DNA from 2 places in the Nocardia sp. NPDC056100 genome. Region 2 is predicted to be linked to the other one. Evidence: predicted binding sites of a transcription regulator. Region 2 holds the regulator's gene; the other holds the start of a gene.

Region 1 (15,780 bases), 260 kb from region 2:
TGCCGGTGTCGTGTCCATGGTCCTCCGGAATGCGGCCGCGTCATAGGAGTTCGGCTCAGGCGGTGCCGATTTGGCCGAGTCCGCGGTCCAGGAAGCGGATCATCCAGTCGAAGCTGTCCTCGGAGTCGTCGCTCCACTGGAAGCCGTCCGACGCCTGCAGCGTCGCGAAGCCGTGGAAGGTGCAGCGCAGTGTGCGGATGGCGTGCACCATCTCGTCGTCGGGGATGCCGTAGCCGCGCAGTACCGCCCGCATGGATTCCATGACGCGCGAACTCGATTGCAGCAGTGGATCGTCCGGCCCGGTGAAGGTGGCCCCGACGGTGGCGCTGTAGCGGCCCGGATGCGCGACCACGTATTCCCGGAACGCGGTGGCGAAGGCCGCGAGCGCTTCGCTGCCGGACAGCCCGTGCATGGCGTCGCGCAGCCGCTGATCGAGTTCGGTCATGGCGAGCGTGGCGACGCCGTGCTGCAGATCGGCGAGGCTGTCGATGTGCTTGTACAGCGACGGGGTGCGAACGCCGAGTCGCTGAGCCAGCGGGCTCAGGGCCAGGTTCGCGAAACCGGCGTCGTCGGCGAGTTGCGCTCCCGCCGCGACGACATCGGTCTTGCTGAGCCCGGCTCTAGGCATTCGCGTGCTCCTTCAGGAACGGCAGGATCAATTCGGCGGTCCGCTCCGGCAGCTGCGCGTGCGGGTAGTGGCCACCATTCTCGACGAGTCCGAGGCTGCCGAGTCCGGTGGGCAGCGCGGCGATGATGGCCCGGCCCTCGGCCTCCGGGTTCGGGAAATCCGGATCGGCGGTGCCGATGACGATCAGCGCGGGCTGGGTGACGTTGGGCAGCTGCGCCTGCGCGTCGGCGGGAGTCGACTTGCCGGTCTTCATGAATTCGGCCATCCGGCCCGGCTCGCGGAGCTTGGCGGCGTTGGCGGCCATGTACTCGTCGTAGTCGGCGGGCTTGGTCGGGTAGGCGATGTTCAGGTACTTCAGCCACTGGTTCACGCTCTTGAAAATCATGGTGCCCATCAGCGCGGTCATGCCGCGGCGGTACCGGGACACGGTGAAAAGCGCTCCGACGGAAGGGGTTTGGGTCAGCGTGAAGGGGTTGATCTCCACGATGGCGCGCACCAGTTCGGGTGATTTGGCGGCGGCGATGGTGGCCGAGCCGCCGGAGAGCGAGTGGCCCACCACGATCGCGGGTCCGGCGTTCAGTCCGGCGATCACCGCGAGCAGGTCATTGGCGACATCGGTGCGGCTGATGGCTTCCTTACCGGTCTCGGACACCCAGTTCATGCTGGAATCCCCGTGTCCGCGCATATCGGTGCTCACCACCCGGTAACCGGCGGCCGCGATGATCGGGGCCAGGAACCGGTAGGCCTGGCGGCGGTCGCCGATGCCGTGCGAGAGCACCACCAGGGGGCCTTCGCCGATCGAGTCGTATGCGATCCGGCCGCCGTCGATGTCCATGTACTCGGTCATATCGTCCGCTCCTTCGTGTGGCTAATTCCTGTAGCCATAAAGCTAATAACTTTAGCCAAAGTCGTCAACCCTCAGTTTTCGGCGTGTCTCCGGTGGATAGTTGCCATATAAACTGTCCGGCGTGGCGGATACCGAGAGTGATGTGAACGCGAACGTCGGCTATCTGGTCTGGCGGCTCTCCACCCGCTGGCGCGCTATCCTCGATCGCGCTCTCGCGCCGCACGGTCTCACCCAGGCGCAGTATTCGGTGCTCGCCCCGCTCTACGGTCTGACCGGTGATGGGACGCGTCCGAGTCAGCGAAAACTGGCGGACCTCACCGGTTTGGACGCCGTCTACATCTCCAAACTGGTCCGCGCCCTGGAACGCCAGGGGCTGGTCACCCGCGCGGCCAGTTCCGTCGACCCGCGCGCGGTCGAACTCGCGCTGACCGAACAGGGCGCTGAAACCGCCCGCCGCACAATAGAACTCGTGCACGGCATGCGCGACCGCCTGACCGCGCCGCTGGGTGGGAACGGCAGCGAGCGCACCGCGGAGCTGGCAGCCATGCTGCGCGAACTCCTCGATGCGCCCGAGGGTGCCGAATAGCGCTGTCGCTAAGGCTTTTTCACAGCGTCTCGCCCGCGCGCAGCTTCTTCGCCCGCTCGATGACCGAGGTCAGCACCCGATGCGCGATGGCCAGTTCCTCGGGGTCCGAGCCGCCGAAGATCGGCCGCGTCAACGGCGCGATCGTCTGCATCAGCGTCTTCAACTCGGCCGAACCCGCGGCGGCCAATTCCACCGGCCCCGGCCCGTCGATCGCGGATCCGCTGACGAACCCCTTCTTCTCCATCCCGGCGAGCAGCTCGGCCGTCCCCGCCGCATCGACGCCGAGCTGCCGCTGCCCGGCCAGGTAGCGATGGAATTCGCCCGGTTCGGCGACCGGCCCGCGCGCGGCGAGGGCCCGCAGCACGGCGTATTCATTGGCGGTCGTGCTGAATCCCTGTGCGATCAGCGTCGCCTCGAGCAGGGCGGTGACCGCCCCTTCCGCCTCGGCGATGTCCTGTCCGGTGAGTGTGGGTGCGGTGGTCATGGTGACTCCCTGTATCGACGAGTAAGCCGTCCTATCGCTTACTGTACATGGAAACTATGTCCATGGAATCTATATTCCGACCGGGGTGAATCCGGCGTTCGCCCGGGGCGAACAAGGTCGCGGAATTACTCGGCGGGGGCCGGAGTTGACTGGGTAACGCTCAACCTGAGTTGAGTAGGAGACGCTCAATCTTGGAAGAGGTAGAGAAGTGACCAACCCTCAGAACCTGCCGGTGCTATTCCTGACCGATCCGATCGTGCTCCCCGGCATGATCGTCCCGATCGAGCTCGACGAGTCCGCCCAAGCCGCCATCGATGCCGCCCGCGCGGGCAAGGTCAACCAGGTGTTGGTCGCGCCTCGCCTCGATGAGGGCTACGCCAGCTACGGCGTGGTCGCCACCATCGAACAGGTCGGCCGCATGCGCGGCGGCGCACCGGCGGCGGTGCTGAAGGCCGAGGGCCGCGCGAAGATCGGGCACGGCGTGACCGGACCCGGCGCGGCGCTCTGGGTCGAGGCCGAACCGGTCGAGGTGTCCGAGCCCGACGGCCGCACCAAGGAGCTCGCGGCCGAATACAAGAAGCTGGTCGTGGCGGTGCTGCAGCGGCGTGAGGCGTGGCAGGTCATCGACGCGGTGAATCAGCTGAACGATCCGTCGGCCATCGCCGACGCGGCCGGCTGGGCCCCGTACCTGGGCCATGACGAGAAGCGCGAGCTGCTCGAAACCCTGGACACCGCAACCCGTTTGACCAAGCTGATCGAGTGGACCAAACAGCACATCGCCGAGACCGAGGTCAACGAGAAGATCAGCGAAGAGGTCCGCGAGGGCGTCGAGAAGTCGCAGCGCGAATTCCTGCTGCGCCAGCAGCTCAACGCGATTCGCAAGGAACTGGGCGAGGGTGAGCCCGACGGTGCGGACGATTACCGCACCCGCGTCGAGACCGCCGATCTCCCGGACAATATCCGCGAGGCCGCGCTGCGCGAGGTCGATCGCCTGGAGCGTTCCAGCGATCAGAGCCCGGAATCCGGCTGGATCCGGACCTGGCTGGACACCGTCCTGGAGCTGCCGTTCAGCGTGAAAACCGAGGACAGCACCGATGTTTCGGCTGCCCGCGCGGTGCTGGACGCCGATCACCACGGCCTGGACGAGGTGAAGGACCGCATGGTCGAGTACCTGGCGGTGCGCGCCCGTCGCGCCGCACGCGGCCTGGAGGTCGTGGGCGGTCGCGGTTCCGGCGCGGTGCTGGTGCTGGTCGGCCCGCCCGGTGTGGGTAAGACCTCGCTGGGTGAGTCCGTGGCGCGTGCCCTGGGCCGCAAGTTCGTTCGCGTCGCACTCGGCGGCGTGCGCGACGAGGCCGAGATCCGTGGCCACCGGCGCACCTACGTCGGCGCACTGCCCGGTCGCATCGTGCGTGCCATGAAGGAGGCGGGTTCGATGAATCCCGTTGTCCTGCTGGACGAGATCGACAAGGTCGGCTCCGATTTCCGCGGTGATCCGGCGGCGGCGCTGCTCGAGGTGCTGGACCCCGCGCAGAACCACACCTTCCGCGATCACTACCTGGATCTGGATCTGGACCTGTCGGATGTGCTGTTCATCGCGACCGCGAATGTCATGGACACCATCCCCGGCCCGCTGCTGGACCGCATGGAACTGATCACCGTGGACGGTTACACCGAGGACGACAAGGTCGCCATCGCCCGCGACTTCCTGATCCCGCGTCAGCTGGAGCGCAACGCGCTCACCAGCGCCGAGGTTCAGATCACGGACGAGGCGCTGCGTGAGGTCGCGGCGAACTACACCCGGGAGGCCGGTGTCCGCCAGATGGAGCGCCTGATCGCCAAGGCGCTGCGCAAGGCGGCGACCAAGCTGTCCGAAACCGCGGACCTGAGCGATGCCGAAAGCATCATCACCGCAGGTGAATTCGTGCCGGACTCGGCCGATCAGCTGGTGATCGGTCTCGGTGATCTGAAGGACTACCTGGGCCGTCCGCGCTTCACCCCCGACGGGGTGGAACGCACCGCGGTCCCCGGTGTCGCAACGGGTTTGGCCGTGACCGGCGCGGGCGGCGATGTCCTCTACATCGAGGCCAATGCCGCCGAGGGCGAGCGCTCGCTCACCCTCACCGGTCAGCTGGGTGACGTCATGAAGGAGTCGGCGCAGATCGCCCTCACCTACGTGCGCTCGCACCTGGAGGAGATCGGCATCGAGCCGAAGGTGCTGGACCGCAATATCCACATCCACTTCCCGGCAGGCGCGGTCCCCAAGGACGGCCCGTCGGCGGGCGTCACCATGGTCACCGCCCTGGTGTCCCTGGCCCTGGACCGTCAGGTCCGAGCGGATGTGGGCATGACCGGCGAGGTCACCCTCAACGGCCGAGTCCTGCCCATCGGCGGCGTCAAGCAGAAGCTCCTGGCCGCCCAGCGCGCGGGCCTGAAGACCGTCTTCATCCCCGCCCGCAACGAGCCCGACCTCGACGAAGTCCCCGCCGAGGTGCTGGCCGCCCTGGATGTCCGCCCCGTCGCCGACGTGGCCGAAATCCTGGCCTACGCCATCGAGCCGGTCATCGAACCGGCCCTGGAAGGCCGCCCCCTGAGCGCCACCGCCTAACCCGCGAGCGCTCCTCATGAGGAGCCGTGCGTGCGTCCCACACGCACGGCTCCTCCCCTGTCAACTACCGAGACCGCGCGTGTTTCACATGAAACCGTCTTGCACCTCGGAGTAATCGCGCCGGCTACCCGGTGGGGCTGCCCTCGTCCACAGACACCGGTTGTCGCTGCGCAGCGAGGTATTCATCGATGACGGCCACCGATGCTCCGCTTGTCGATACCGCGAGGTACGAGGGTGACCAGAGGTGCGCGCCTCGCGAAGATCGCTGAATATTCTCCGGGAATTCCTGGCGTAGGTAGCGCGCCGACACACCCTTGAGGCTGTTGACCAACGTGGAGACCTGCACAGTTGGCGGGTAGTGGACCAACAGGTGCGCATGGTCTTCACCGCCACGGAACTCGATCAATGTTGCGTCGAACTTGTCGCAAACCTCGGCCATGATCTGCTCGCAGCGAGTCAGCATCGGCTCACTCAGGGCTTCTCGTCTAAAACGTGTGACGAAGACCAAATGCGCCTGTAAATTGTGTATGACTGTTCTACCTCGGCGTATATCTGGATCAGATACCCATCTCGGTGACATAGACCAAACGGTAGCAACGACAGGGGCGGGTCGTGAAACGGATCGTCACCGTGAAGCTGGTTCCCACTCCGGAGCAGCACGCGGCGTTGTCATCAACATTGAAGTTGTGCAATACAGGGGCGAATGCGGTCTCCCGGTTCGCGCACACCGCTACCGATCGCAGGCCATTCGCATTACAGAAACAGGTGTACGCCGATCTCAAGGCGCGCGGACTGTCCGCGCAGCCCGCGATTCGGGTCATCAAGAAGGTCTCGGACGCTTACGCGACCCGGCAGGGAAAGCTCGTCGGGGGGAACTATGGACTGCCCGGATCGAATCGCTATCGAAGGATCGCAGGCAAGGCCATCGTGTTCCGTGACGATGCGGGCCAACCATTCGACGATCGATGCCTGTCATGGCAGTTAGAAGACTCGACGGTGTCGATCTGGACCACGGCAGGACGAATGAAGGGCTTACGATTCGTATGTGCGCCATGGCAATTGGCACTACTTGCGGATCGCAAAGGGGAGTCGGATCTGATCCTCCGCGACGGCCACTTCTACTTGCACGCCACCGTCGATACAAGCACTCCACCCTCGCTGACCCCTTCGGATGGTCCGGACGGCTGGCTCGGGGTGGACCTGGGGATCGTGAACCTGGCTGTCACCACCGCCGATGATCCCTCCAACCTCGATCTGCGTTGGTCGGGTGGTGCGGTCACCGCGGTCAGGAAGAAGCATCAGGTCCTGCGCACAGCTTTACAAAAGGTGGGAACCAAGTCTGCGAAACGCAAATTGAAGAAGCATCGCCGGAAGGAAACCCGCTACGCCACCGACATCAACCACCAGCTCTCCAAAACCATTGTCGCGCAAGCACAACGCACCGGACAAGGCATCGCGATGGAAGACCTGTCGGGAATCCGGGACCGGGTACGGCTCGCTCGCACGCAGCGGCACCAATTACATACCTGGACATTCGCGCAGTTGCGGAAGCAGATCGCATATAAGGCGCAAGCTGCGGGAGTTCCCGTGCAGGTCGTCAACCCGCGTGGCACCAGCAAAACCTGCCACCGCTGTCGACACATCGACTCGGCGAACAGACCCAGTCAGCCAGTGTTTCGGTGCCGTCGATGCGCGTGGACCGGTCACGCCGATCACAACGCCGCCCACAATATTGCCGTACTCGGGTATGAAAGCTATCGGGCCGCCAATCAACCGGCCTAAAGCAGCCACTCCTCTCACAGCCAGTGAGAGCGTGAGCAGCAAGTCCGTCTTCTTGGGACGGATGGTTGATATGAAACGTGAATCCCGCGCGGTCCGTTTGTGTCTCGTAACGTGTGCTGGGTGATCACTGTTGCCACTTGGAATGTCCTGCATCGGGTTCATGCGGACAACTGGGACAGCTCGTTTTCCGGGCGCTGGCCGGAGGAGAAGGTGCGGATCGAAGGGGTCACCGGCGTGGTGGCGGGGAGATCCGAGCAGGTCATCGCGCTACAGGAGGTGAGCGGTGATCAACTCGCGAGTTTGCGGGAAGCGTTGCCGGGGCGGGAGTTCCATGTGCTGCGGTATCCGCGGGTGCCGCGGCCGCGGCGGGTGCCCTCGGTGCTGGAGGACCGCGGTGAGTTCCTGGTGTTGATCGTGGACGGCACCGCGCGTGACTTCGCCGCCGGAGCCTTCACCAGTGATCCGGGCAAGGGCTATGTCGCCGTGCTGCTGGACGAGGTGCTCGTGGTCGCCACGCACGTGACCGGCGATGATCGGCGCGGTGGGCAGTTCGCGCGGCTGGCGGAACTGACCGCGGGCGGACCGGTGGTGCTGCTCGGCGATTTCAACGCGCCCGCCGCGGAAGTCGGTGCGGCACTGGGGCCGGACTACACCGTTGCCGCGCTCCCGGCCGCTGCCATCGCGACGCGCCCGCGCAGCTCCGGTGCGGAGAAATCCCAGTTCATCGACCACGTGGTGACGCGCGGCCTCGCCGCGCGGGCCACGGCCGTCGAGGATGTGGCCGGGGTGTCCGACCACAATCTCGTACGCGCGACGATCGGCTAGAACTCCCCCGCCACGGCGAGCACGGTGCGGCCGGAGTGGTTGCCCTCCAGAATGGAGTGCAGCACGGCTTCGGCCTCGGTGATGGGCGCGTAGTTCTCCAGCAGTGAAAGATGCTGGGGCTTCAGGTCTTTGGCCAGGCGCGCCCACAGTTCGCGGCGGGATTTGATCGGGAAGTGCGCGGAGTCGACACCGAGCAGGGAGACCCCGCGCAGGATGAACGGCATCACGGTGGTGGGCAGATCGGTGCCGCCCGTGAGGCCGGAAACCGTCACCGCGCCACCGTATTTGATGGTCGAGAGGATATGCGCGAGGGAGGTGCCGCCGACGCTGTCGACCGCGGCGGCCCACTGCGCCTTGCCGAGCGGCCGGAGCTTCTCGCCCTCACCGGGCAGGCGGCCGATCACGCTGGACGCGCCGAGCGCGGTGAGAAGTTCGGTGGCGCCGAGCTTTCCGGTGGAGGCGATCACCTCGAAGCCGAGTCCGGCCAGAATATCCACCGCGACACTGCCGACACCGCCGGTCGCACCGGTGACCAGCACCGGACCCGATTCGGGGGTGATGCGATTGTCCAGCAGCGCCTGCACGCTCATGGCCGCGGTGAAACCGGCGGTGCCGAGGGCGGCGGCTTCGCGCGGGGTGAGGCCGTCGAGCTTCACCACCCAGTCGGCGGGGACGCGGGCGTACTCGCCGAAACCGCCGTTGTGCGCGACGCCGATGTCGTAACCGTGCGCGACCACCAGATCGCCGGGCGCGAATTCCGGGTTGTCCGAGGCGAATACCTCACCGGTGAGATCGATGCCGGGGATGATCGGATACTCGCGCACCACGCCGCCGCCGGGCGTGATGGCCAGCCCGTCCTTGTAGTTGGCGCTCGTGAAGTGCACCTTGATCGTCACCTCGCCCGGGCCGAGGAAGTCGTCGCCGACCGTCTCGCGCGCGAGTGCGATCCCGCTGTCCGTCTTGCGTGCCACCATCGCCTGGAACTCCATGCACCGAGCATAGGACTCGAACCGCTGGTCAGGGCGATGTTCCGGGGGAAGCGGCGACTTTACCCCGCACGTAATCGCTTTCGTTCCCGCACTGCGGCAACCTTGTTCTCAGCACAGCGGGAGACATTCTCCCCGCATCGCGAAAGACCAAGGAGCGCAGCAGATATGCCCTATTTCCAGACCACCGACGGCACCACTCTCGCCTACGAGGAGTACGGCACCGGAGCGCCGCTCGTCTTCATCGCGGGCTGGTCACTGCACGCGGATATGTGGGAGTACCAGCTGCACTACTTCGTGGAGCGCGGTTACCGCTGCATCCTGCTGGACCGGCGCGGCCACGGTCGTTCCGATCGCCCGGCCGCCGGATACGATGTGAACACCCGCGCCGACGATATCGCCGCCCTGATCGCGCATCTGGACCTGAACGACTTCACCATGGTGGCGCATTCGGCGGGCGGCGCGGAGGTGGTGCGCTATCTGGCCCGGCACGGTCAGGACCGGGTGAACCGCATCGCCCTGCTGGCCCCGGCCATCCCGTACATGTTGCAGACCGAGGACAACCCGGTCGGCGCGCCCCGCGCGGCCTTCGAAGCCTCTGCGGCACAATTGAAGTCGGATCGCCCGCAGTGGTTCGCCGAGCGCGCACAGGGCTACTTCGCCACGCATCTGCGGCGCGGCACCTCGCAGGCGGTCATCGATATGGAGATTCAGCGCTGCCTGTCGGCGTCACCGTATGCCACGATCGCGGTGCAGCGGGACCTGTTCCATTCCGATCACCGCCCGGATGTGGCCGCGGTGACGGTCCCGTTCCTGCTGCTGCACGGCCTGGCCGATCAATCGATTCCGATCGAGATCAGCAGCCATCAGGCGGTCAAGCTGGCGCCGCACGCGGTGCTGAAGGAGTACTGGGACGCCGGGCACGGCCTGTACATCACCCATGCCGCCGAGGTGAACGCGGAAATCCTGGAGTTCCTGAAGAGCTGAATGCCCGCGTTCCTCGGCGAATCACGATGTGGCTCAAGCGAATTTGGGCGACCGCTTGTCGAGGAACGCGGCAATGCCTTCGACGCCGTCCGCGGATTCCGCGGCGTGGGTGATGAAGGAGGCCTCGGTGGCCAGCTGCTCCTCCAGGGTGTGCTGCGACGAAACCAGCAGCAGCTTCTTCACATTCGCGTTGGAACCCTTGGGCCCCTGCGCGAACTGCTGCGCCAGCGCGTCGACGGTGTCGGTGAGCGAGCTGTCCGGCACCACCTGGTGCACAAGGCCCCAGTCCAGCGCCTCGGCCGCGCGCAGCACCCGATTGGTGAGCATGAGTTCCTGGGTGCGGCGCACGCCGATCAGGCGCGGCAGATAGTAGGACGCGCCGCCGTCCGGGCTCAGCCCGACCTTGGTGTACGCCATGGTGAACGCGGCGGATTCGCCCGCGACCACGAGATCACCGGCAACGGCCAGGCTCATGCCCGCCCCGGCGGCGGTGCCGTTCACCGCCACGATGAGCAGCGCGTCCATTCGCGCCAGCGCCGATACCGCCTGGTGCAGGGTGTCGGCCAGTTTGGCGATGAACTCACCGGTGTCCGGGCTCTCGGACATGGCGCGCAGATCGCCGCCCGCGGAGAAGAACTTGCCCGCACCGGTCAGCACCACGACCTTCACGGCCGGATCCTCGGAGCAGTAGGTCGCGGCGGCTGCCAGTTCGTCGGCGAGCGCCTGGTCGATGCCGTTGGCGGCGCTGGGCCGGTTCAGCGTGATGCGGGCGATCGGGCCGTCCGCCACGAAGCTGATGTTCTGGTAGTTGCTCATTGTCCGGTGGTGCCTTCCGTCGGTATGCCTGATCCCAGCATGACAAACGCGGTGTGCCCGCCTGCGGTTCGGTCATTCCCTCCCGAATTCCACGCGCACGCCGAGCAGGCGAATCGGGCGATCCAGTTCGAAGGTGTGCAGGATCAGCAGCGCGGTCCGGACGACCTCGTCCACATCGGTGGTGGGTCGCGGCAGCTTCTTCTGTTTGGTGCGGGTGAAGAAGGTCTTGGTGCGCACCGTGACCCCGACCCGGCCGATACCGCGACCGCCCGCGATGGTCTCCTCCGCGACCTGGGTGGCCAGCCGGGTGATGGCGGCATCGAGTTCGGCGTGTTCGGTGAGATCCGCGGGGAAGGTCTCCGAGCGCGAATGACCCACCGGCTCACGCGGTTCCGAGATATCGGTATCGCCCGCACCGTGCCCGAGCACCCACAGGTAGGGGCCGGTATTGGGCCCGAATTCCTTGGCGAGCAGATCGCGATCCGAGGCCGCGAGATCGGCGATGGTCTCGATTCCCAAGGCGCTCATGCGTTTCGCGATGCGCGCGCCGATGCCCCAGAGCGCGGTGGTGGGGCGGTGCGCCATGAGTTCGGTCCAGTTGTCGGCGGTGAGCCGGAAGATGCCGGTGCCGGTGGCCTGGGTGGCGTCCGAGTCGGTGTTGTCCGTATCCCCGCTCTTACCAACGGCTTTGGCGAATCCGGTGGCGAGTTTGGCGCGCAGTTTGTTGTCGCCGATGCCGACCGCGCAGGTCAGGTCCAATTCCTCGATGGCGGAACGGATATCGCGGGCGATCTGCTCCGGATCATCGGTGTCGACCGCGAGGAACGCCTCGTCGAAGCCGAGCACCTCCACCCGTCCGGGAAAGGTCCGCAGCAGCGTCATGATCTCCTCGGACGCCTCCGCGTAGGTGGCGAGATCCTGAGCCAGGAACACCCCGTCGGGGCAGATCTTCAGGGCCGATCGCAACGGCATGCCCGCGCGCACCCCGTAGGCCCGCGCCGGATAGGACGCACAGGACACCACCTTGCGCGGTTCCTTCGGATCCCCGTTGCCGCCCACGATGACGGGCTGACCGCGCAGCTCCGGATGCCGCCGGAATTCGACCGCGGCCTGGAATTGGTCGAGGTCGACGTGCAGCAGCCAGCGCGTCACCCTTCCGTCATACCGCATGGTCTGTCGAAATGCCCGGATACCGGCTCACCCGCGCGGTATCGGTGCGGTGACGGGGCTAGCGATCCCCGCGCAGCCACGCCTTCGGCGAGCGGTACGCGTATCGCGCCTTGAGCACCCCGGTTTCCACCCGGCCCTCGATGCGGATCAGCGGCGCCCCCGGGAAACGCGGCAGCGTCACGCGATTCGAGACATGTCCCCCGGTGCCGAATTCCACGGCTTCGAGGTCGACCCGCCAGCCGCGCGGCACGATCACGATGATGGTGCCGGAGCCCGCGATGACCCGCATATCGATTTCGCGCCGGGAGCAGTAGGCCTGGGTGAAGTCGACGACGACCTTGCCCGAAGTGCATTCCGCGACCAGCTTTTCCGGCACCGTCCACTGTTCCTCGGTGCGCCGGGATTCACCGGTCACGCGCAATTCCAGCGGCGGGGCCGCCGGGGCCGGCGTTCGGACCTGCTCACCGCTTCTCCGCGCGGCGGCAGCGAAACGCTGCAAATCATCGAAACCGAAGGCGGGCACCCGCCGCTGCTCCGTGGTACGGCTCACCGAAACTCCTCCCCCGGCATGTGAAACAAGCGTCCGACTGCTGTGCCAGGGAACCCGAATTATGCCGTACAGCAGGGCATTTGAGACCGGCCGTACCTTAACGGAACGGTCACAGGAGGGACTCGCACCGATACCATCGACGATGCATTCTCAACTGATCTTGCAAACGTCGTAGCACCGATTCGCTATGAATCCGTTCGCCCCGCGCATGCGCGGTCATCCCGGCGGCAGCGCTGCGCTACCGCCGGGTAGGTGAAATGCGATGCGGGACAGGATTATCGGCGTCCGATATGGATCGTGCTCGCACCGAGGACGAAGAGATCGTCGCGGTTGGCGACGTAGGTGGGGGCGTTCCGATCCAGCAGCGCGTCCAGAGCCTGGAGATCCGCGGCGGTGATGGCATCGCTCACGTGGTCGCGCAGCGATTCCAGCCAGGCGGCCACGGACGCGCGGACCTCGGGAGTCGCGGTGGGGTGATCGGTGAGGACGCTGAACGAGGTGACCTCGGTCAGTCCGGCGCGGGTGAGGGTCGTGGTCCAGCCGTACGGCATGGGGACCGTGCCGGTGATCTCGGCGCGCATGCGCACGAAGGCCGCGTCCCGGGCCGCGAGCAGCCGGTCCTGCAGGCCGGGTGCGCCGATTCCGATGTCCCAGGGCAGATTTCGGGTGCTGAGCCCGCCCTCGGACAGTGCCAGCCAGCCGCCGGCGCGCACCAGTTTGGCGAGTCGATCGGCGCCCGCCTGCTGATCGGGCAGGTGGTGCACCATGCGCGAGGCCCAGACGATATCGGCCTGCGCGACCGTCTCGAGCACGCTGTCGGCGGCGGCGTCCACCACCACGGTCTCGATGGTCACCCGATCATCGCCTGCGAGGGCCTGTTCGGTGTGCTCGCGGGCCGCGGTCAGCAATTCGGGCACCGCGTCGGCGATGATCAGCCGTCCGCCGCCGCGCTTGGCCAGCGCCACCGCGAACGCGGCGCTCTGCCCGCCCGCACCGGCCCCGATATCCACGATCACGGGCTGCCCGTCGGATCCGGTCGGCAGGCCGATGAGCCGCTCGGCGATCCGCGCCTGCGCGTCGGCGGTGATCAGATCCTCCCGCCGCAGATTGCCGATCTGCTCGGTCCAATCGATCCCGTCATAGGTGTGGCCGTGGTGATGGCCGACGGTATCGGGTGAATGCGAGTGCCCGTGCGTGTGTGCTCCCATTCCTACGACCGTATCGAATTTTCCCGTATTGCCAACTTTGTTTGCCGGTCCGGCAAAAGGTGTCCGGACCGGCAAATAGCGATCAAGCCGCGGCGGGCTCGCTGTCATCGGCGAACTGGGTGCGGTAGAGGTCGGTGTAGCGCCCGCCCGCGGCCAGCAGTTGGGTGTGCGTGCCGCGTTCGACGATGCGGCCGTGTTCGAGCACCAGGATCTGATCGGCATTGCGGATGGTGGACAGCCGGTGCGCGATGACCAGTGCGGTGCGGCCGTCGAGCGCCTCGGCCAGCGCCTCCTGCACCGCCGCCTCGGAGGTGGAGTCCAGTGAGGCGGTGGCCTCGTCGAGGATCACCACGCGCGGCTGCTTGAGCAGCAGCCGGGCAATGGTGAGCCGCTGCCGTTCGCCACCGGAGAGGCGATAGCCGCGTTCACCGACCACGGTGTCCAGTTTGTCGGGCAGGGAGGCGATGAGCTCGCCCAGGCGCGCCCGCTCCAGGGCATTCCAGAGTTCGTCCTCGGTGGCCTCGGGCCGGGCCAGCAGCAGGTTGCCGCGAATGGTGTCGTGGAACAGATGCCCATCCTGGGTGACCAGGCCGACGGTGTCCTGGATGGACCGCCCGGTCAGCTCGCGCACATCCGCGCCGCCGAGCCGCACGGATCCGGAGTCCACGTCGTACAGTCGCGAAACCAATTGCGCGATGGTCGATTTGCCCGCCCCGGAGGAGCCGACCAGGGCCACCATCTGCCCGGGTTCGGCACGCAGGCTGACCTCGTGCAGCACTTCCTCGCCGCCTCGGGTGTCCAGCGTCGCCACATCCTCCAGGGAGGCCAGGGACACCTTGTCGGCCGACGGGTAGCCGAAGGTCACGTTGTCGAGCTCGACCGCGATCGGACCCTCCGGCACCGCGCGGGCATCCGGTGCGTCCTCGATGAGCGGTTTCAGATCCAGGATCTCGAAGACCCGCTCGAAACTCACCAGCGCGGACATGATGTCCACCCGTGCGCTGGCCAGTGCGGTGAGCGGTGAGTACAGCCGGGTCAGCAGCAGCGAAAGCGCCACCACCGCACCGGGTTCCAGCTGTCCCTTCAGCGCGTAGTAGCCGCCGAGTCCGTACACCAGCGCCAATGCCAGCGCCGACACCAATGTCAGCGCGGTGACGAATACGGTTTGCAGCATGGCGGTGCGCACCCCGATATCGCGCACGCGCCCGGCGCGCACCGCGAATTCGGAGGATTCCTGCTGCGGACGGCCGAAGAGTTTCACCAGCGTCGCGCCCGGCGCGGAGAACCGCTCGGTCATCTGGGTGCTCATGGACGCGTTCAGCCCGGCGGCCTCGCGCTGGATGCCCGCGATCTTCTCACCCATGCGGCGGGCGGGCAGCACGAACACCGGTAGCAGCACCAGCGCGAGCAGGGTGATCTGCCAGGACAATCGGAGCATGACCGCGAGGGTCAGCGCGAGCGTCACCACATTGGTGACCACACCGGACAGCGTGGAGCTGAACGCGCGCTGGGCACCGATCACATCATTGTTGAGCCTGCTGACCAGCGCGCCGGTGCGGGTGCGGGTGAAGAACGCGACCGGCATCTTCTGCACGTGATCGAAGACCGCGGTGCGCAGATCGAAGATGAGCCCCTCCCCGATGCGGGAGGACAGCCACCGAATGACCACCCCGAGCGCCGCGTCCAGCACCGCCACCAGTGCGATGACGGCCGCGAGAATCAGCACCGTCCGGGGTGCCGAACCCTTCACGATGTCGTCGACCACCCGCCCGGCCAGCACCGGTGTCGCCACCGCGAGCAGCGCCGAGACAATGCTGAACGCCAGGAACGCGGCCAGCCGCCGATGATGCGCCCGCGCGAACACCAGGATCCGCCGCGCGGTCCCGGCCCGCAGCGGCCGCTGCGCGGTAGGCGCGTTCGCCTGCCGATAGAGCTGACTCCAAGCGATGGATTCCATGGTCATAACCGCACTCCTCACCGTCTGAAGTTCATCGAACCTCAGACCACCGACAGTAGGACCTCAACAAAGGTTGAGGACAAGCCGTTACCAGCAGAGATTCGCTGTTGGCGAACACCGGATCTCCTTACGAAGGCTCCGGCTCTCCTGTCGTCCCAGACGTGGTGTGTGCGCGTTCGGTCCATCGCGGCCCCGGACTCATAGGCTGGCGGGGTGCGGATGGAATCGGCGATGCGGGAGTTGCGCGGGCGGATCGACGGCGAGGTCGACCGGTCCGAGCGGCGGCGAGCCGAGTATTCGTCCGATGCCTCCAACTATCGGGTGCTGCCCGAGGGCGTGGTGTTTCCGC
Region 2 (15,780 bases):
GTGCGGGACGCCAGTTTTCGGGTTCGCCCTCACCTTCGCCACCGGCGATGTCACCGAGCAGGGGGCTGAGTTCGTCGTCATCGGCCTCGATTTCGGCCGCGCCGGGCGGGCGGGTGCGTCCCCGGCCGCGCTCGTAATCGCCGTCCTCGTCGTAGCCGTCGTAGTTCTCGTCCTCCGGAACCGGGTGCGAGCGACCGGGTTCGGGCAGTTCATCGCGGCCGCGTTCGGAGTTGATCACCGGCGGCAGCACGTGCAGCAGCCCGGACAGGCGCAGCACGGCGTCGATCGCCATCTCCCAATCCTTGGCGACCGAGCTCACGTGCAGCATGCCGAGGGTCCAGTTGCCCTCACTCCACAGCTGTTGCACGGTATCGGGCAGCGATTCGATGAACGCCACCATGCGCTGATCCACCGCATGCCGGGCGATGTCCGGATTGGTCGCGAAGACCACCCGATCACCAATGGCGCCAAGCATTTCCAGATCGTGGTCCTTGGGCGGGGCGGCGGTCTTCATGCGCAGATCGATATCGATGTCCGAACCGATCTGCCGGCGCACCGCGACCAGGGTGGCGGCGTCCTCCAGATCGAAGAGTACGAACTTCTCGCCCTTGCGATTTCCGGACACCACATCCACCGCGGACAGGTATCCGAGCTTGGCCAGCGCGCCGCGCCGCCAGGTGGAGGCCAGCGCCGGTTCCACCGAAACATAGGTGTACCCCTGGGATTTCGCCCAGACCTGGCGCACATGCCCGGTGCGCTGCCGTTGCAGCCGATCGAAATAGAGCAGCACGATCGCACCCACCAGCGCGATCGCCGCCAACCCGAACCATATAGCCGTCATCGCCGCCTACCCTATCCAGCCGGGCGGGGGTATGCCCGGTATGCCTGCACTCATCGGGTTCCGCCGGGCAATGACGTGCTGATGATGAGCTTGGCCTGGATCGCTCCGTCGGCGGCCTTATCGCCCTGCACCATCACCATTTCACCCACCGGTATGTCCGCCACCTTCGTACTTCCGAGCGAAATGACCTGCGTCCGTTCGTCGGTGTGCACGGTCACCGTAGTGCCGGACAGTGTTGTCATGGTGAGGGTGGTGCCGTCATTGCTCGCGATGGTGCCCATATTCGCGCCGAGTGAGTCGATATCGCCGAGGCCCGGAATCTGCGGAATGCCGCTGGGCAGCGGCTGCGACGAGGTGTTCCCGGGCAGGTTCGGCATGGGAAAACCGCTGGTGCGGGTGGTGGTGGAGGCCGCGGTATCGGATGAATCCTTGTTCGCGAGAAGCGCTCCCAGCAGTACCCCGGCGATGGCGACGAGTACGAAGGCGGCGATGCCCACACCTATCCACAGGCCGGTTTTGCGCGGCGGCTGCGGCGGGGCGGGCTGCTGCGGGAATCCCGCGGGCTGATAGCCGCCGGGCCCACCCGGATACCCTCCGGTCTGCCCGTAGCTGAGTCCGCCTTCGCCGGGCGGCATCTGGCCGTATCCGGCAGCGCCGCTCGGGGTGTAACCCGCCGGGTTCGGGGTGTAGCCCGGTGGATAGGTGGCGGTGGGTGGGGCGTAGCCCGCGCCGCTGTCGTAGCCGCCCCAGCTGGCGTCGTACGGCGGCAGCACCCGGGTGGCTTCCGGTCCCTGCTGCTGCCCGAAGTATTCGGTGGGCGAGATGTGCTCGCCGCCGCCGTGGTTGTCCGCGACTTCCGAGGAGTGCCCGACCTGTTCGGCGGGGTGCTCGACCTTTTGGGTCGGCTCCTCCCCCGGGCCAGGTTCAGGCCGCCGCGACCATGGATCGCTCGGAGTTGTCATGGCCTCCAGCCTAAGCTGCCGGACTCCTGCGGGGCTTGAACTCGACCGAGCGGTTCCGAATCGGCCATCTACCGGCAAATGAAAATGCCGCACTTTCCACAGCGAAAAGTGCGGCATTCCCGTTTTTCCGGACTAGCGGCCGACGATCAGACTGTCGCCGTCCGGGGTGACGTTGACCTTCACGGTGTCCCCGTCCTGCACCTCACCGGCCAACAGCTCCTTGGCGAGGGTGTCGCCGATGGACTGCTGGATCAGCCTGCGCAGCGGACGCGCACCGTAAGCCGGATCGTAGCCACGCACCGCGAGCCAGAACCGCGCCGAATCCGAGACGTCCAGCTTCAGGCGACGCTGGGCGAGCCGCTTCTGCAACTGGTTCAGCTGGATGTCGACGATCGACTCCAACTGCTCCTCATCGAGCGGATGGAACATGACCACATCGTCGAGCCGGTTCAGGAACTCGGGCTTGAAGGCCACCCGCACCGCGTTCATGACCATCTCGTTCGATCCGCCCGCACCCAGATTCGAGGTGAGAATCAGGATGGTGTTGCGGAAGTCGACGGTGCGGCCCTGACTGTCGGTGAGCCGTCCCTCGTCGAGCACCTGCAGCAGGATGTCGAACACATCCGGATGCGCCTTCTCGATCTCGTCGAAGAGCACCACGGAGTACGGCCGCCTGCGCACCGCTTCGGTGAGCTGACCGCCCTGGTCGTATCCGACATAGCCCGGGGGCGCACCGACCAGGCGAGCCACCGAATGCTTCTCGCTGTACTCGCTCATATCGATGCGGATCATGGCGCGCTCATCGTCGAACAGGAAGTCCGCCAACGCCTTCGCGAGCTCGGTCTTACCGACGCCGGTGGGTCCGACGAACATGAAGGAACCGGTCGGCCGATTCGGATCGGCCACGCCCGCGCGAGCCCGGCGCACCGCATCGGAAACCGCCTGTACCGCAGCCTTTTGACCGATGACGCGATTGCCCAGCTCATCCTCCATGCGGAGCAGTTTCTGGGTCTCGCCCTCCATCATGCGGCCGACGGGGACACCGGTCCACGCCGAGACCACCTCGGCGATATCGTCCGGGCCGACCTCCTCCTTGAGCATGACGTCACCATCGGACGCGCCCTTGGCCTTGGCCTCGGCTTCGGCGAATTCCTTCTCCAGCTTGGGGATTCGCCCGTACCGGAGTTCGGCGGCCTTACCGAGATCGCCATCGCGTTCGGCGCGCTCGGATTCCCCGCGCAGCGCTTCGAGCTGTTCCTTGAGCGCGCTCACCGAATCGATGGCCTGCTTCTCGTTCTGCCAGCGGGTCATCAATTGATTGAGCTTCTCGCGGTCGTCGGCGAGTTCGGAGCGCAACTTCTCCAGGCGTTGCTTGGAGGCGTCGTCGGTCTCCTTGGCGAGCGCGACCTCTTCGATCTCGAGGCGGCGCACGGCCCGTTCCACCTGGTCGATTTCGACTGGGCGGGAATCGATTTCCATGCGAAGCCGGGACGAGGCCTCATCGACCAGGTCGATGGCCTTGTCCGGCAGGAACCGCGAGGTGATGTACCGATCGGACAGGGTCGCCGCGGCCACCAGCGCGGAGTCGGTGATGCGCACGTGGTGGTGCACCTCGTACCGCTCCTTGAGCCCGCGCAGGATGCCGACGGTGTCCGCCACCGAGGGCTCGCCGACCAGCACCTGCTGGAACCGGCGCTCCAGGGCCGGATCCTTCTCGATGTGCTGGCGGTATTCGTCCAGGGTGGTCGCGCCGACCAGGCGCAGTTCACCGCGCGCCAGCATGGGCTTGATCATGTTCCCGGCGTCCATGGCGGATTCGCCGGTCGCGCCCGCGCCGACAATGGTGTGCAGCTCGTCGATGAACGTGATGATCTGTCCCGCACTGGATTTGATCTCCTCCAGCACGGCCTTGAGCCGCTCCTCGAATTCACCGCGGTACTTGGCTCCGGCGACCATCGCGCCCAGATCGAGCGAGACGAGTTTCTTACCGCGCAACGATTCCGGGACATCGCCCGCGATGATGCGCTGGGCCAGCCCCTCGACGATGGCGGTCTTGCCGACGCCGGGCTCACCGATGAGCACCGGATTGTTCTTGGTGCGCCGGGACAGCACCTGCACCACGCGCCGAATCTCGGTGTCGCGCCCGATGACCGGGTCCAGTTTGCCGTCGCGGGCGGCGGCGGTCAGATCGGTGGAGTACTTCTCCAGCGCCTGGTAGCTGCCCTCGGGATCGGCGTTGGTGACGCGGGTGTTGCCGCGCACTGCGGTGAACGCCTCGCGCAGCGCGTCCGCGGTCGCGCCGTATTTGAGCAGCAGTTGCGAGACGTCCGAATCCCCGGCGGCCAGGCCGACCATGAGGTGTTCGGTGGAGACGTATTCGTCGCCCATCTCGGTGGCCAGCCGCTGCGAGGCGGTGATGGCGGCCAGCGCCTCGCGCCCGAGTTGCGGTTGGGTGGTGGCGCCGCTGGCGCGCGGCAGCCGGTCGACAATGTCCTGCGCCTCGCGCCGGACCGTGGCCGGATCTACGGCGACGGCCTTCAACAGGGGTGCGGCGATGCCGTCGGTTTGATCCAGCAACGCCACCAGCAAGTGCGCCGGACGGATTTCCGGGTTGCCCGCGGCGGAGGCCGCCTGCAATGCGGCGGTCAGGGCCGCCTGGGTCTTGGTGGTGGGATTGAACGAGTCCACGTTCACCTTCCTACTAGTCGCTTACTCGAACCAACGCGACAGGAGTTGAGTCTGTTCCGCTCAAGTCTGACGAATTTCCGGTGCGACCACCAGTGCCGAAGGTCCCCGTAAGGCTACTCGCCACGAACAAAACCGAATGGCCTGAATCACACCGGTTCCAGGGTGTCCCTGCCTACGATGAACCGGGTTCGTTGACGCATCACCCGCTCATCCCAAGCTCGGACATCCGGACGAATGGAGCAGCAATGCGCGCGATCGTGGTTCGAGAATTCGGTGGCCGCCCCGAGGCCGCCGATATGCCCGTCCCCGAGGCCGGACCGGGTGAACTCAAGATCGAAATCGAGGCCGCGGGCGTCAACCCCTTCGACCAGCGCATCATCGACGGCTTCCTGGACGGCAAACTGCCGCACGACTTTCCGCTCATCCCCGGCGTGGACGGTGCGGGCCGGGTGGTCGGCATCGGCGCCGATGTCACCGATGTCGAGATAGGCGAACGCGTGGTCGGCAAATGGCTCAATCCGCCGCTCGGGCACGGCACCTTCGCCGAATACATCGTGGTGCCCTCGACCTCGATCATCGCCCGGATACCCGACGAGGTGACCTCCATCCAGGCCGCCGCCCTGCCCACCGCGGGCATCACCGCGCTCGATCTCGTTCACGCCGCGAAGGTGGCGGCCGGGCAGAGCGTGCTGATCGTCGGCGCGTCCGGCGGCGTCGGCTCCTATCTGGTGCAGCTCGCGGCGCTGGCGGGCGCGCACGTCATCGCGACCGCGCGGCCGGACGACACCGATCGGATGATCCGGCTGGGTGCGACCGAGGTGGTCAACTACGGGCGGATCACCGTCACCGACTCGCCGACCCACGCCGAGGGCGCGCCGCTCTCGATCGCGGATTCGGTGCGGATCACAGTGCCCGCCGGAGTCGACGTGCTCTTCGATCTGGTGAGTCCGCCGCCGCTGTTCGCCGACAATGCGAGCGTGGTCAAGTCCGGCGGTGCGGCGTACACCACCGTCTGGTCCGCCGACGAGGAAGCGCTCAAAGCGCGCGGCATCACCGGCGGAAACTTCGAATCCAGCGGCGGCGCACCGGAATTGCGGGAACTGCTGCGCGATGTCGGCAATGGCGATCTGGTGGTCCCGATCGACAACACCCCGCCCCTGGACGCGGCCCCGGAAGTTATCGGCGCCTCCGGCGCACGTGGCAAGACGGTGTTGGTTATCTGAACCCCCGGTGCGTCGCCGCCGTCCAACTACCGGCAAATTCACAACCCTCGGCTATATCCGTGCGACCACGGTTTTTTCAGGGATACTTGACGCGGAGGACCGCCTGGAACCAGGCGCGTCCGGGGTAGTAGCAAGGAAAGGAAAGCTCGACGTCGTGGATGCGCGTTCAGCAGCGCTGGTCCGCGCAAACTTCCGGACAGTCGTCGAGGCCCCGCACGGGCCCGAACGACTGATCAGCGCGTTCTACGGTCACCTATTCGCGGAGATCCCCGCCCTGCGGGAACTCTTCCCCTCCGCCATGGATATGCAGCCCAAGCGGCTGGTGACGGCCGTGCAGTTCGTGCTCGACAATCTGGAGGATTGGGACCGGGCGCAGCGATTCCTGGAGCAGCTCGCGCGCGATCACCGCAAGTACGGTGTGGAGGCGGCGCACTACGACATTGCCGGTCGTGCGCTGCTCGCCGCGTTCCGCTCCTATAACGGGGTCGGAAATTGGAGCAGGCAGCTGGAGTCCGGATGGCGCGATATCACCATCCTGATTTCGGCGTCCATGGCCATCGGCGCGAATTCCGATACGTCACAACCGTATTGGGAGGCGACCGTGGTCGGGCACCGGCGGGTGGTCGACGATCTGGCCATCGTGCGGCTGCAATCCGATACGCCGATCCCCTATCAGGCGGGACAGTATGTGCCGGTGGCGATTCCGCAGCGGCCCAAGATGTGGCGGTATCTCTCGCCCGCGATTCCCGCCAATCAATACGGCGAGATCGAATTCCACGTCCGCAAGGTGCGCACCGGGTGGGTGAGCCCGGCCATCATCAATGAGACCAAGGTCGGCGACCGCTGGATGATCGCGTCCCCGCTGGGCGGACTGCATGTGGACCTGCGCAGCCGCCGCGATGTGCTCATGATCAGCTCCGGCACCGGTATCGCGCCGATCCGGGCGCAGCTGATCGAGATGGGGCGGCGCGGTATCAATCCGCGCGTGCACCTGTTCATGGGCGGGCGCTACCCCTGCGATCTGTACGACGTGGAGAACATGTGGCAGCTCTCGCAGAGCAATCCGTGGCTCACGGTGATCCCGGTGTGCGAGAACGAGACCAACCCGTGGTGGCATCCGTACCCGCCCGCGGATCCGCCGTTCGGCATGCACCGGCGGCTGATCGGTAACCTGGGCGCGGTGGTGGCCAGTTTCGGCGCGTGGGCGGATCGGCAGATCCAGATCGCCGGGTCGGCGCGCATGATCGCGGACACCAAACGGGCACTGTTGGCGGTGGGCACGCCCGAGTCGGCGATCAACTCCGACCCGGTGTGAACCCGCGTCCCGGCCGCACGCGCGCCGGATGATGGTTTTGCGGTCTGTGTGAGAGATAGTGCGGTGCAAGGTTTTTCGATGAGCAGGAGTGTGCGGTGACCCTCGACCCCGATCAGACCGGCCCGATTCGGATCGACGGCCCGACCGAGTGGCCCGCCACCGTGGTCGGCGCGCACCGCCTGCGCGAGGACCTCACGGTGGTCCGGCTGATCGGCGAGTTCGTGCCGTTCGCGCCGGGCCAGTCGGTGGAGGTGCGCACCCCGCAGCATCCGAATATGGTGCGCCGCCTGTATCCCGCACTGCCGCCGTCGCTGGACGGCAAGCTGGAGTTCCACATTCGCACCGTGCCCGGCGGCTGGTGCAGCGGTTCCATGGTCGCCGACACCCGCACCGGCGACGAGTGGAAGATCCGCAATCCGGCGGGCTGGCTGGCGGTGGCCGACAATGCCACCGACCTGATCATGATCGCCGACGGGGTGGGCCTGGCCCCGTTCCGCGCGCTGCTGCTGGATATCTCACGCCGCGAGCACCCCCCGCGCACCCACCTTTTCGTCGGCGGACGCTTCCCCCGCGATCTCTACGCCGCCGATATGCTGGCGCTGCTCGCGAACGAATTGCCCTGGCTGACAATCATTCCCGTGGTGCTGGACGAGCAGGATCCGGACTGGATCGACGACTGGTACGAATCCTGCCGCGTCGATATCGGCTTCCAGCCCGAGGAGCTGATGCCCGGCACCCTCGCCGAGGTGGTCCACCGCTTCGGCCCGCTGGACCTGCAGCAGATCCTGGTCTGCGGCGGCGCGGCCATGGTGCAGTCCACGGTGGAAATGCTCATCGCCACCGGCACCCCGCGCGAACTCATTCGCTACGAAGGGTTCTGAGAGTTAGGTGGTGCCCCGCACCGCTGCCGAGCGACAGGCAGCGGCGCGGGGGTCTTTTCGGGAGGGGTCAGAAGAGCGGATCGTGGCGGATGTTCTTGGTGGAGGTCCCCGCGGCCATCAGCCGGAACTTGGTGGTCTGCACCATCGACGGCGACCCGACGATCTGCACATCGCGATCGTCCCAGGCGCCGAAACTCGCGACCACCTTGCCGATTTGGCCGACGACCCGCGGTTGCAGTCCCGGATGTTCCTTGGGCTCACTGGAATTGGAGAGCTGCCACCACGGATCCTCATCGCTTTCGGTGACCGGGGTGACGGTGAGCCATTTATTGGACTGCGCGAGCTGCCCGAGGATTTCCAGATCGTAGAGGTCGCACGGGTAGTGACCGCCGACGAACAGATCGACCTTGGGATTGGAGCGGCGCTGGGTCATGGCCATGAGTTGTGCTCGCAGCGGGGCGATTCCGGTGCCGCAGCCGATCATCAGCATCTTGCGCCGGGTATTGCGGGGCACGCCGAGACCGCCGAGCGGTGAGCCGATCAGCCATTTCTCGCCGACCTTGGTGTGCCCGACCATGGCCGGGCTGACCCAGCCGCCGGTGACGCCGCGAATGTGGAATTCGATCTCGCCGCTGGGATTCGCGGGAATCGCCGGGGAGAGATAGCGCCACATGCGGGGGCGCGAGGGGATCTGCACGCTCATGTACTGACCGGCCGCGTATTGGATGGGCTGATCCAGTTTGAGCCGCACGATCGCGAGATTGCGCAGTACCTCACGGTGTTCGATGACGGTGCCGGTCCAGACCGGTGGTGTGGTCTCCCGGTCCGCGGCCTCCATCATGGTGGAGGCGATGACCGTGAGGCCCTCGTCCCAGGCCCGGCCGATCTCATCGGTCCACAGCTCGGTGCCCGCGTACGACTCCAGCGCGGCCTTGAGTGATTTCCCCACTGCCGCATAGTGTTCGCCGACCACACCGTATTTACGGTGGTCGCGGCCGAGCTGCGCCAGGAAGGGCAGTAGCTTATCGGGTTCCTCCAGGCGATCCACCACATAGGCGATGGCCTTCACCAGCCGATCGCGCTGGGCGTCCAGCGCTGCCGGGAAGAAGTCTCGAACCTGGGGGTACTCCGTGAAGAGGATGGCGTAGAACGATCGAGCGAGTTTTTCGGGGCCACCATCCTCCGCAGCTACCGCCTTGAACGTCGTTCTTATCAATGCGACGGTCCGCGAATCCATTTGTGTCACAACCCCATTTCGCACTCGAACACAAGCCAGGGCCGGTGAGTGCAGTGCTGCGGGACACTCGACAGCAGCCGTTGCTGAGCAACTATAGGCGAGGTTTGCCAGCAACGGAATGAGTCGTTTCAACAACATGCCTGTAATTCCCCGAAAACGAGCCCGTTGCAACCAAACCTGCACGAAAACAGACTGTTCAACTGGGAAACGCCGGTGGACACCGGCTTTCGGCTACCGATCTTGGGGGATTCGTTTTGCAATCTTCAGTAAGGGAGCGATCCTGCCGCAACCATGACAGGCGATGAATTCCCATGCCACAGCTGGACAAAACATACAATTAGCAAACAATACAACCGAGCGGTCTGTATTAATTTCACGGCCCGCCAACGCAATAAAAAAGCAGCGCCCCGACATTCGGAGCGCTGCTTCCCGTTTCCGGCTGGCTATCGCATGCGGCGTTGCCCGACTACTGCGTTCGCCGATGCCGCGGCTGCCACACCACCAGCGCCGTACTGCGCTGCGGCGGAGTCAGATCCGGGCGGTACCCCGCACGGAGCCGATCCACCTCACCGCTCAGTTCGGCCACGCGCTGCTGGAGTTCCTCGACCTGATTGGTGAGTTCGATGATCCGTTTGATGCCCGCGAGATTCACGCCCTCGTCCTGGGACAGGCGCTGTACCTCGCGGAGCAGCTGCACATCCCGATCGGAGTAGCGCCGCCCGCCGCCCGAAGTACGTTGCGGCGAAACCAAACCCAGTCGGTCATAGGTGCGCAGCGTCTGGGCGTGCATGCCCGCCAGCTGCGCCGCCACCGAGATCAGGAAGTACTGTGCCTCGGCGGCTTTCTTCGGATCGGAACTCATCACGCACCTGCCCAGCCTGCACGCGGATCGAATCCACTGGTCTTCTCCGCCTCCGCATAGCGCCGGAGCGCTTCGGCGGCATTGTCGTCCAGCTTCTGCGGGATGGCGACCTTGACGGTGACGAGCAGATCGCCCGCCCCGCCGTCGCGCTTGGGCACACCCCGCCCGCGTACGCGCAGGGTGCGGCCGTCGGCGGTGCCCGGGGGCACCTTGACGCCGACGCGTCCCTCCAGTGTCGGCACGGAAACCGTTGTACCCAAAACCAGTTCGCTGTAACTGACCGGCAGCACCAGGGTCAGATCGTCGGCATTGCGGCCGAAGACCTTGTCCTGGCTGACGTGCACGGTGACGAACAGATCGCCGGGCGGTGCGCCCCGCAGACCCGCCTCACCTTGACCCGCCAGCCGAATCCGCTGCCCATCGCGCACCCCCGGGGGAATGCGCACGGTGATGGTGCGGGTCCGATTCTGGATACCGGTGCCGTGGCAGTCGACGCACGGATCATCGATGATCGATCCGGTGCCCCGGCAGTCCTCGCACGGTTCGCTGAATCCGAACGCGCCCTGATTGCGGCTGACCACACCCGCGCCATTGCAGTGCGGGCACACGCGCGGGCTGGTGCCCGGCTTGGCGCCGCTGCCGTGGCAGGTGGTGCAGGCGGCCGGACTTGTCATGCGCAGCGGAACCGTCACGCCCTGGGCGGCCTCGCGGAAGCCCAGTGTCGTCTCGGTTTCCACATCGCTGCCGCGCCGCGGCCGCGACGAGGTGCGGGTGCCGCCCCGGTTGAACAGTCCGCCGAGCAGATCGCCCAGTCCGCCGTCACCGGCGCCGGCCTGCTGCCCGCCGAAGATGTCACCCAGGTTGAATTCCTGCGAGAACCCGCCGCCGGGCTGACCGTAACCGGCGCCCGGAGTGAAGCCGCCGCGGCCGAAACCGCCGCCCGCGAAGAGCTTTCGCGCTTCGTCGTACTCCTTGCGCTTCTCCGGATCGGACAGCACGGCGTGCGCCTCGCTGACCAGCTTGAACCGCTCCTCGGCCTTGGCGTCACCCGGGTTCTTGTCCGGATGCAGGTCGCGGGCGAGCTTGCGGTACGCCTTCTTGATCTCGTCCTGGCTGGCGCCGGAGGCGATACCCAGCTCCTTGTAGAAGTCCTTCTCGAGCCACTCCCGGTTCACCGGGCATCTCCTCCTCTCGAATTCCTCGGCGCCGCGGTCCCATTCGGGACCACCGGCTTCGCGGTCTCGCGAGAGACCGCCCGAACGGCCCCGGCCGGGGCCATCGGTGTGTTACTCGGTACCAGCGGCATCGGGGCCGGCGTTCGTCGTATCCGATGCGGCCGGGCCGTTCAGATCCTCGGGCGCGTCGGTGACCCCGACCATCGCGTGCCGCAGCACCCGATCGCCGAAGCGGTAACCCTTGCGCATGACCATGCCAATCACCGGCTCATGGCCGGAGCCCTCGTGCTGGACGGCTTCGTGCAGGGTCGGGTCGAAAGGATCGCCCGCCGCGCCGAATTCCTCCAGGCCCTGCTTCTGCAGGGCGGTGGCGAGCTTGTCGGCGACCGCCTTGAGCGGTCCCTCCAGATCGCCGTGTGCACGCGCGCGGTCCAGATCGTCCAGCACACCGAGCAATTCGCTGACGACCGTGGCCTTGGCATTGTCGATGGTGGCCTTGCGGTCCCGTTCGACACGGCGACGGTAGTTGGCGTATTCGGCGGTGAGCCGCTGCAGATCCGAGGTGCGCTCGGCGAGTTCGGCGCTGATGGCGTCGGCGAGGGAATCCTCGCTCAGCACGTCGGCGGCCGAAGCCGCGGCGAAATCCTCCGCCGCGACATCGCCTACCTCACCCGTGACCGGTTCCTGTTCCGGGTTCGGGTTCGTCACTTCTTCTCCGGCTCCTCGACGACCTCGGCGTCGACGACGGTGTCATCGGCATCGGGCGCGGCCTGACCGTTGCCCGAGGCGGCCTGATCCGCGGCGCTCGCATCGTAGATGGCCTGGCCCAGCGCCTGCGACTCGGTCGCGAGCTTCTCCACCGCGGTCTTGATGACCGCGATATCGGTGCCCTTGAGCGCCTCGTTCGCCTCGGCGATCGCGGCCTCGACCTTTTCCTTGATGTCGCCGGGGACCTTGTCCTCGTTGTCCTTGATGAACTTCTCGGTCTGGTGCACGAGAGATTCGGCCTGGTTGCGGGTCTCGGCCTCTTCGCGACGGGCCTTGTCCTCCGAGGCGTGCGCCTCGGCGTCCTTGACCATGCGATCGATCTCCTCCTTGGACAGGCCGGAGCCGTCCTGGATCTTGATCGTGTTCTCCTTGCCGGTGCCCTTGTCCTTCGCGGTCACGTGCACGATGCCGTTGGCGTCGATGTCGAAGGTGACCTCGATCTGCGGCACGCCGCGCGGGGCCGGCGGGATGCCGGTCAGCTCGAAGGAGCCGAGCAGCTTGTTGTGCGAAGCGATTTCGCGCTCACCCTGGAAGACCTGGATCTGCACGGACGGCTGATTGTCATCGGCCGTGGTGAAGGTCTCGGACCGCTTGGTGGGGATGGTGGTGTTGCGCTCGATGAGCTTGGTCATCACACCGCCCTTGGTCTCGATACCCAGCGACAGCGGGGTGACATCGAGCAGCAGGACGTCCTTGACCTCACCCTTGAGCACACCGGCCTGCAGGGCGGCGCCGACAGCGACGACCTCGTCCGGGTTCACGCCCTTGTTGGGCTCGCGGCCACCGGTCAGCTCCTTGACCAGTTCCGAGACGGCGGGCATACGGGTCGAACCACCAACGAGGACAACGTGATCGATGTCGCCGACGGCGATGCCCGCGTCCTTGATGACGGACTGGAAGGGCTTGCGGGTGCGGTCCAGCAGATCGGAGGTGATCTTCTGGAACTCGGCGCGGGTGAGCTGCTCATCGAGGAAGAGCGGGTTCTTGTCCGCGTCGACGGTGATGTAGGGCAGGTTGATCGAGGTCGACTGCGAGGACGACAGTTCGATCTTGGCCTTCTCCGCGGCCTCGCGCAGACGCTGCAGGGCCATCTTGTCCTTGGTCAGGTCGATGCCCGAGGACGCCTTGAACTTGTCGACCAGCCAGGTCACGACGCGCTCGTCCCAGTCGTCGCCACCGAGGTGGTTGTCACCGGAGGTCGCGCGGACCTCGACGACGCCCTCGCCGATCTCCAGCAGCGAGACGTCGAAGGTACCGCCACCGAGGTCGAAGACCAGGATGGTCTGTTCCTTGTCGCCCTTGTCCAGGCCGTACGCCAGCGCGGCCGCAGTGGGCTCGTTGACGATGCGGAGCACGTTCAGGCCCGCGATCTGCCCGGCCTCCTTGGTGGCCTGGCGCTGCGCGTCCTCGAAGTAGGCGGGGACGGTGATGACCGCGTCGGTGATCTCCTCACCGAGGTACGCCTCGGCGTCGCGCTTCAGCTTCATGAGCGTGCGCGCGGAAATCTCCTGCGGGGTGTACTTCTTGCCGTCGATCTCGACGGACCAGTCCTCGCCCATGTGGCGCTTGACGGACCGAATCGTGCGATCGACGTTGGTGACGGCCTGGTTCTTCGCGGGCTGACCCACGAGTACCTCGCCGTTCTTCGCGAAAGCGACGATGGACGGGGTGGTGCGCGAACCCTCCGAGTTGGCGACGACTACCGGCTCACCGCCTTCGAGAACGGCGATGACCGAGTTGGTGGTCCCGAGGTCGATACCGACCGCACGAGCCATGGTGATTCCTCCTGGTTGACGTACCTATGTGTCTTAGCGGCGAGATCCCTGCCCGTCCGGCGGGCAGGAATCTTCAGCAACACTGAGCGTGGTCGGCTCAATCCTGCACCCGATATCCGATCGGTGCAAGTTGAACTTGAGTCCGTCGCGCTCAACCTTGTCTGAACAGCACCAACTGGTGACTCACGACATCTATTCCCGGGGGAGCGGAGAAATCTCCCGAAAGTGAGGTTACTTCGCGACGTTCACCATGAGCGGCTCGCCCTGCATCGAAACCACCAGGTAGCCGGTGCGCGAACCCTGCGTCGTATAGATGGAGATGGCCGGATCCTCACCGGTCCTGCGCTCGATGCTGATGTGCGAGACCGGAACGCCGGGCAATCCGGCCGAGGCGGCTCCGCCCGCGATCAGACCGGCCAGTTTCGGCAGATCGATAGTGGACAGATCCAGCGACTGGACACTGGAGCTGCGGGCGGTGTCACTGCTGCCGCGGAAGCTGCCGTCGTAGTTGTAGTAGTCCTCACGGCCTTCCTTCGTCGACGGGCGCTGGATCGACACCCGGTCGGGGAAGATCGTCACCTGGTCGACGGTGGTGTCGCCGAAGTGATCCCGGTATGCCGCAACGAAACTCGCGAAACCCGCACCGGTGGTGGCGTCCGGCATATCCGGTTTGGAGACGGTATTGCGGGCGATGCAGCCGCCGAGTGCGCCCACCACGGTCGCGACGCAGAGCGCGGCTATGGCGATCTTCCAGCGCCGCAGGTCATCTCGGCGTTGCGGCCGAAGCAGTGCGGTACCAACGAGATTCGCCGGAATCTGGAGATCGTCGATGAGCTTGTCGAGATCGCCGAAGGTGCGCGCCGCCATCGCGGCGGCGGTGCGCCGCGCGTGTTCGGCCTCGGTCAATTCGCCTTCGGCCTTGGCATTGTCCAGTAGCGCGCAGGCGTCGACCCGGTCGGCGTCGCGAACGCGCATGCTCTGGTTCCGATAGTCGGCCATATCCGTCCTATCCCTTGAACGGTGACGTGCGGGTGACCACACCCGCCGGAGTGGCATCGAGGAAGCCGCCCTCAGTGGCCTTGTTGCTCACGTAGATTCGGACGATCGGAGCCGGCACCCCGCGCGGGGAGGACGTCGAATCGGGATCGAAGCTGATATGGCTGATCGTCCCCTGGGCGACATTCAGGTCGGTGAGCGCCCGCGCCGCCAGTGCGCCGATGGCAGTCGTATCGACGGCACCCAGGTCGAAGACCGGGGCGTCGGATTTGCGGGTGGTCGGCGTCGAGCGCTGCTGGAATCCGCCCCGATAGTCGTACTCCGCCTGGCGATTCGACTGCCCCGGCACCATGCGCTTCAAGATCGCGTAGTCGGGATACAGGGTCAGCTCATCGACGGACAGATCGCCGAACTTGGCTTTGTACAGTGCGAAGAACGCCGCGATCCCTTCTCCCGTATGGAGATTCGGGATCTTGACCACGACGGGCTCCACCACCCCGAGGTTCACCCCGGGCGGCGCGGCCGGAATCGGCGCGGGCCGATTGACCGCCGCGAATCCCGCGATGAACAGCGCCGCGCAGGCCGCGAGCACGCCCACCCCGAACAGCTTTCCGCGATACGACCGCGGCGGCTGCGCCACACCGGGAGCGTTCGCGGACCGTTGCAGATCGGAGGTGAGGTCGGCCAGTTCCCCCAGAGTCCTTGCCTCCCCGGCCAGTTCGGTCAGGGCGCGATGGTCGGCCTCGTTCAGCTGCCCGTCGGCGAGTCCGGCGTCGAGCACAAGACAGGTTGCCGCACGATCGCTGTCCCGCGCCCGAGTGCGGGTGGGATACCGGCTCGTCTCGGCCGGTTTGGTCGGCGGCGCGGTCACCCCCGCCGCCCCCTTGGTGGGTTGCAGATCCCCCGTCAGCCGCGCGAGCTGCTCCAGCGTCTGCGCCGCCTGCGCCCGCTGCGACCGCTGCTCATACTCGTCCGCCCCCAACTGCCCTTCCTCATAGGCGGCATCGAGCCGGGCCCGGGCATTCACCCGGTCGATATCACGCGCCCGCAATCGCCC

What was found. The regulator HspR, encoded in region 2, represses chaperone genes until heat shock. The targets are predictions, from matches to a motif close to ANNTGAGTNNNNNNNACTCANNT.
Region 1: lon (endopeptidase La) is a predicted target of HspR. The motif match lies at 2,689-2,711, and genes of this name have one in related genera.

What each region holds. Positions count from the first base shown of each region.
Region 1 is NZ_JBHJVY010000003.1:392,588-408,367, reverse strand. It holds gene ACFC0O_RS24045 (WHG domain-containing protein) at 56-628, opposite strand; gene ACFC0O_RS24040 (alpha/beta fold hydrolase) at 621-1,475, opposite strand; gene ACFC0O_RS24035 (MarR family winged helix-turn-helix transcriptional regulator) at 1,597-2,061, shown strand; gene ACFC0O_RS24030 (hypothetical protein) at 2,081-2,545, opposite strand; gene lon (endopeptidase La) at 2,814-5,150, shown strand; gene tnpA (IS200/IS605 family transposase) at 5,275-5,730, opposite strand; gene ACFC0O_RS24015 (RNA-guided endonuclease InsQ/TnpB family protein) at 5,763-6,932, shown strand; gene ACFC0O_RS24010 (endonuclease/exonuclease/phosphatase family protein) at 7,053-7,757, shown strand; gene ACFC0O_RS24005 (oxidoreductase) at 7,754-8,746, opposite strand; gene ACFC0O_RS24000 (alpha/beta fold hydrolase) at 8,912-9,730, shown strand; gene ACFC0O_RS23995 (enoyl-CoA hydratase/isomerase family protein) at 9,764-10,546, opposite strand; gene ACFC0O_RS23990 (DNA polymerase IV) at 10,619-11,698, opposite strand; gene ACFC0O_RS23985 (hypothetical protein) at 11,775-12,266, opposite strand; gene ACFC0O_RS23980 (methyltransferase) at 12,542-13,474, opposite strand; gene ACFC0O_RS23975 (ABC transporter ATP-binding protein) at 13,557-15,437, opposite strand; gene ACFC0O_RS23970 (FAD-binding and (Fe-S)-binding domain-containing protein) at 15,651-15,780, shown strand, end outside.
Region 2 is NZ_JBHJVY010000003.1:132,205-147,984, forward strand. It holds gene ACFC0O_RS22835 (hypothetical protein) at 1-841, opposite strand, end outside; gene ACFC0O_RS22840 (DUF5666 domain-containing protein) at 892-1,803, opposite strand; gene clpB (ATP-dependent chaperone ClpB) at 1,936-4,491, opposite strand; gene ACFC0O_RS22850 (NADP-dependent oxidoreductase) at 4,737-5,714, shown strand; gene ACFC0O_RS22855 (FAD-binding oxidoreductase) at 5,869-7,029, shown strand; gene ACFC0O_RS22860 (FAD-binding oxidoreductase) at 7,125-7,910, shown strand; gene ACFC0O_RS22865 (globin domain-containing protein) at 7,978-9,147, opposite strand; gene ACFC0O_RS22870 (heat shock protein transcriptional repressor HspR) at 9,614-10,009, opposite strand; gene dnaJ (molecular chaperone DnaJ) at 10,009-11,184, opposite strand; gene grpE (nucleotide exchange factor GrpE) at 11,296-11,892, opposite strand; gene dnaK (molecular chaperone DnaK) at 11,889-13,727, opposite strand; gene ACFC0O_RS22890 (DUF1707 domain-containing protein) at 13,959-14,726, opposite strand; gene ACFC0O_RS22895 (DUF1707 domain-containing protein) at 14,734-15,780, opposite strand, start outside.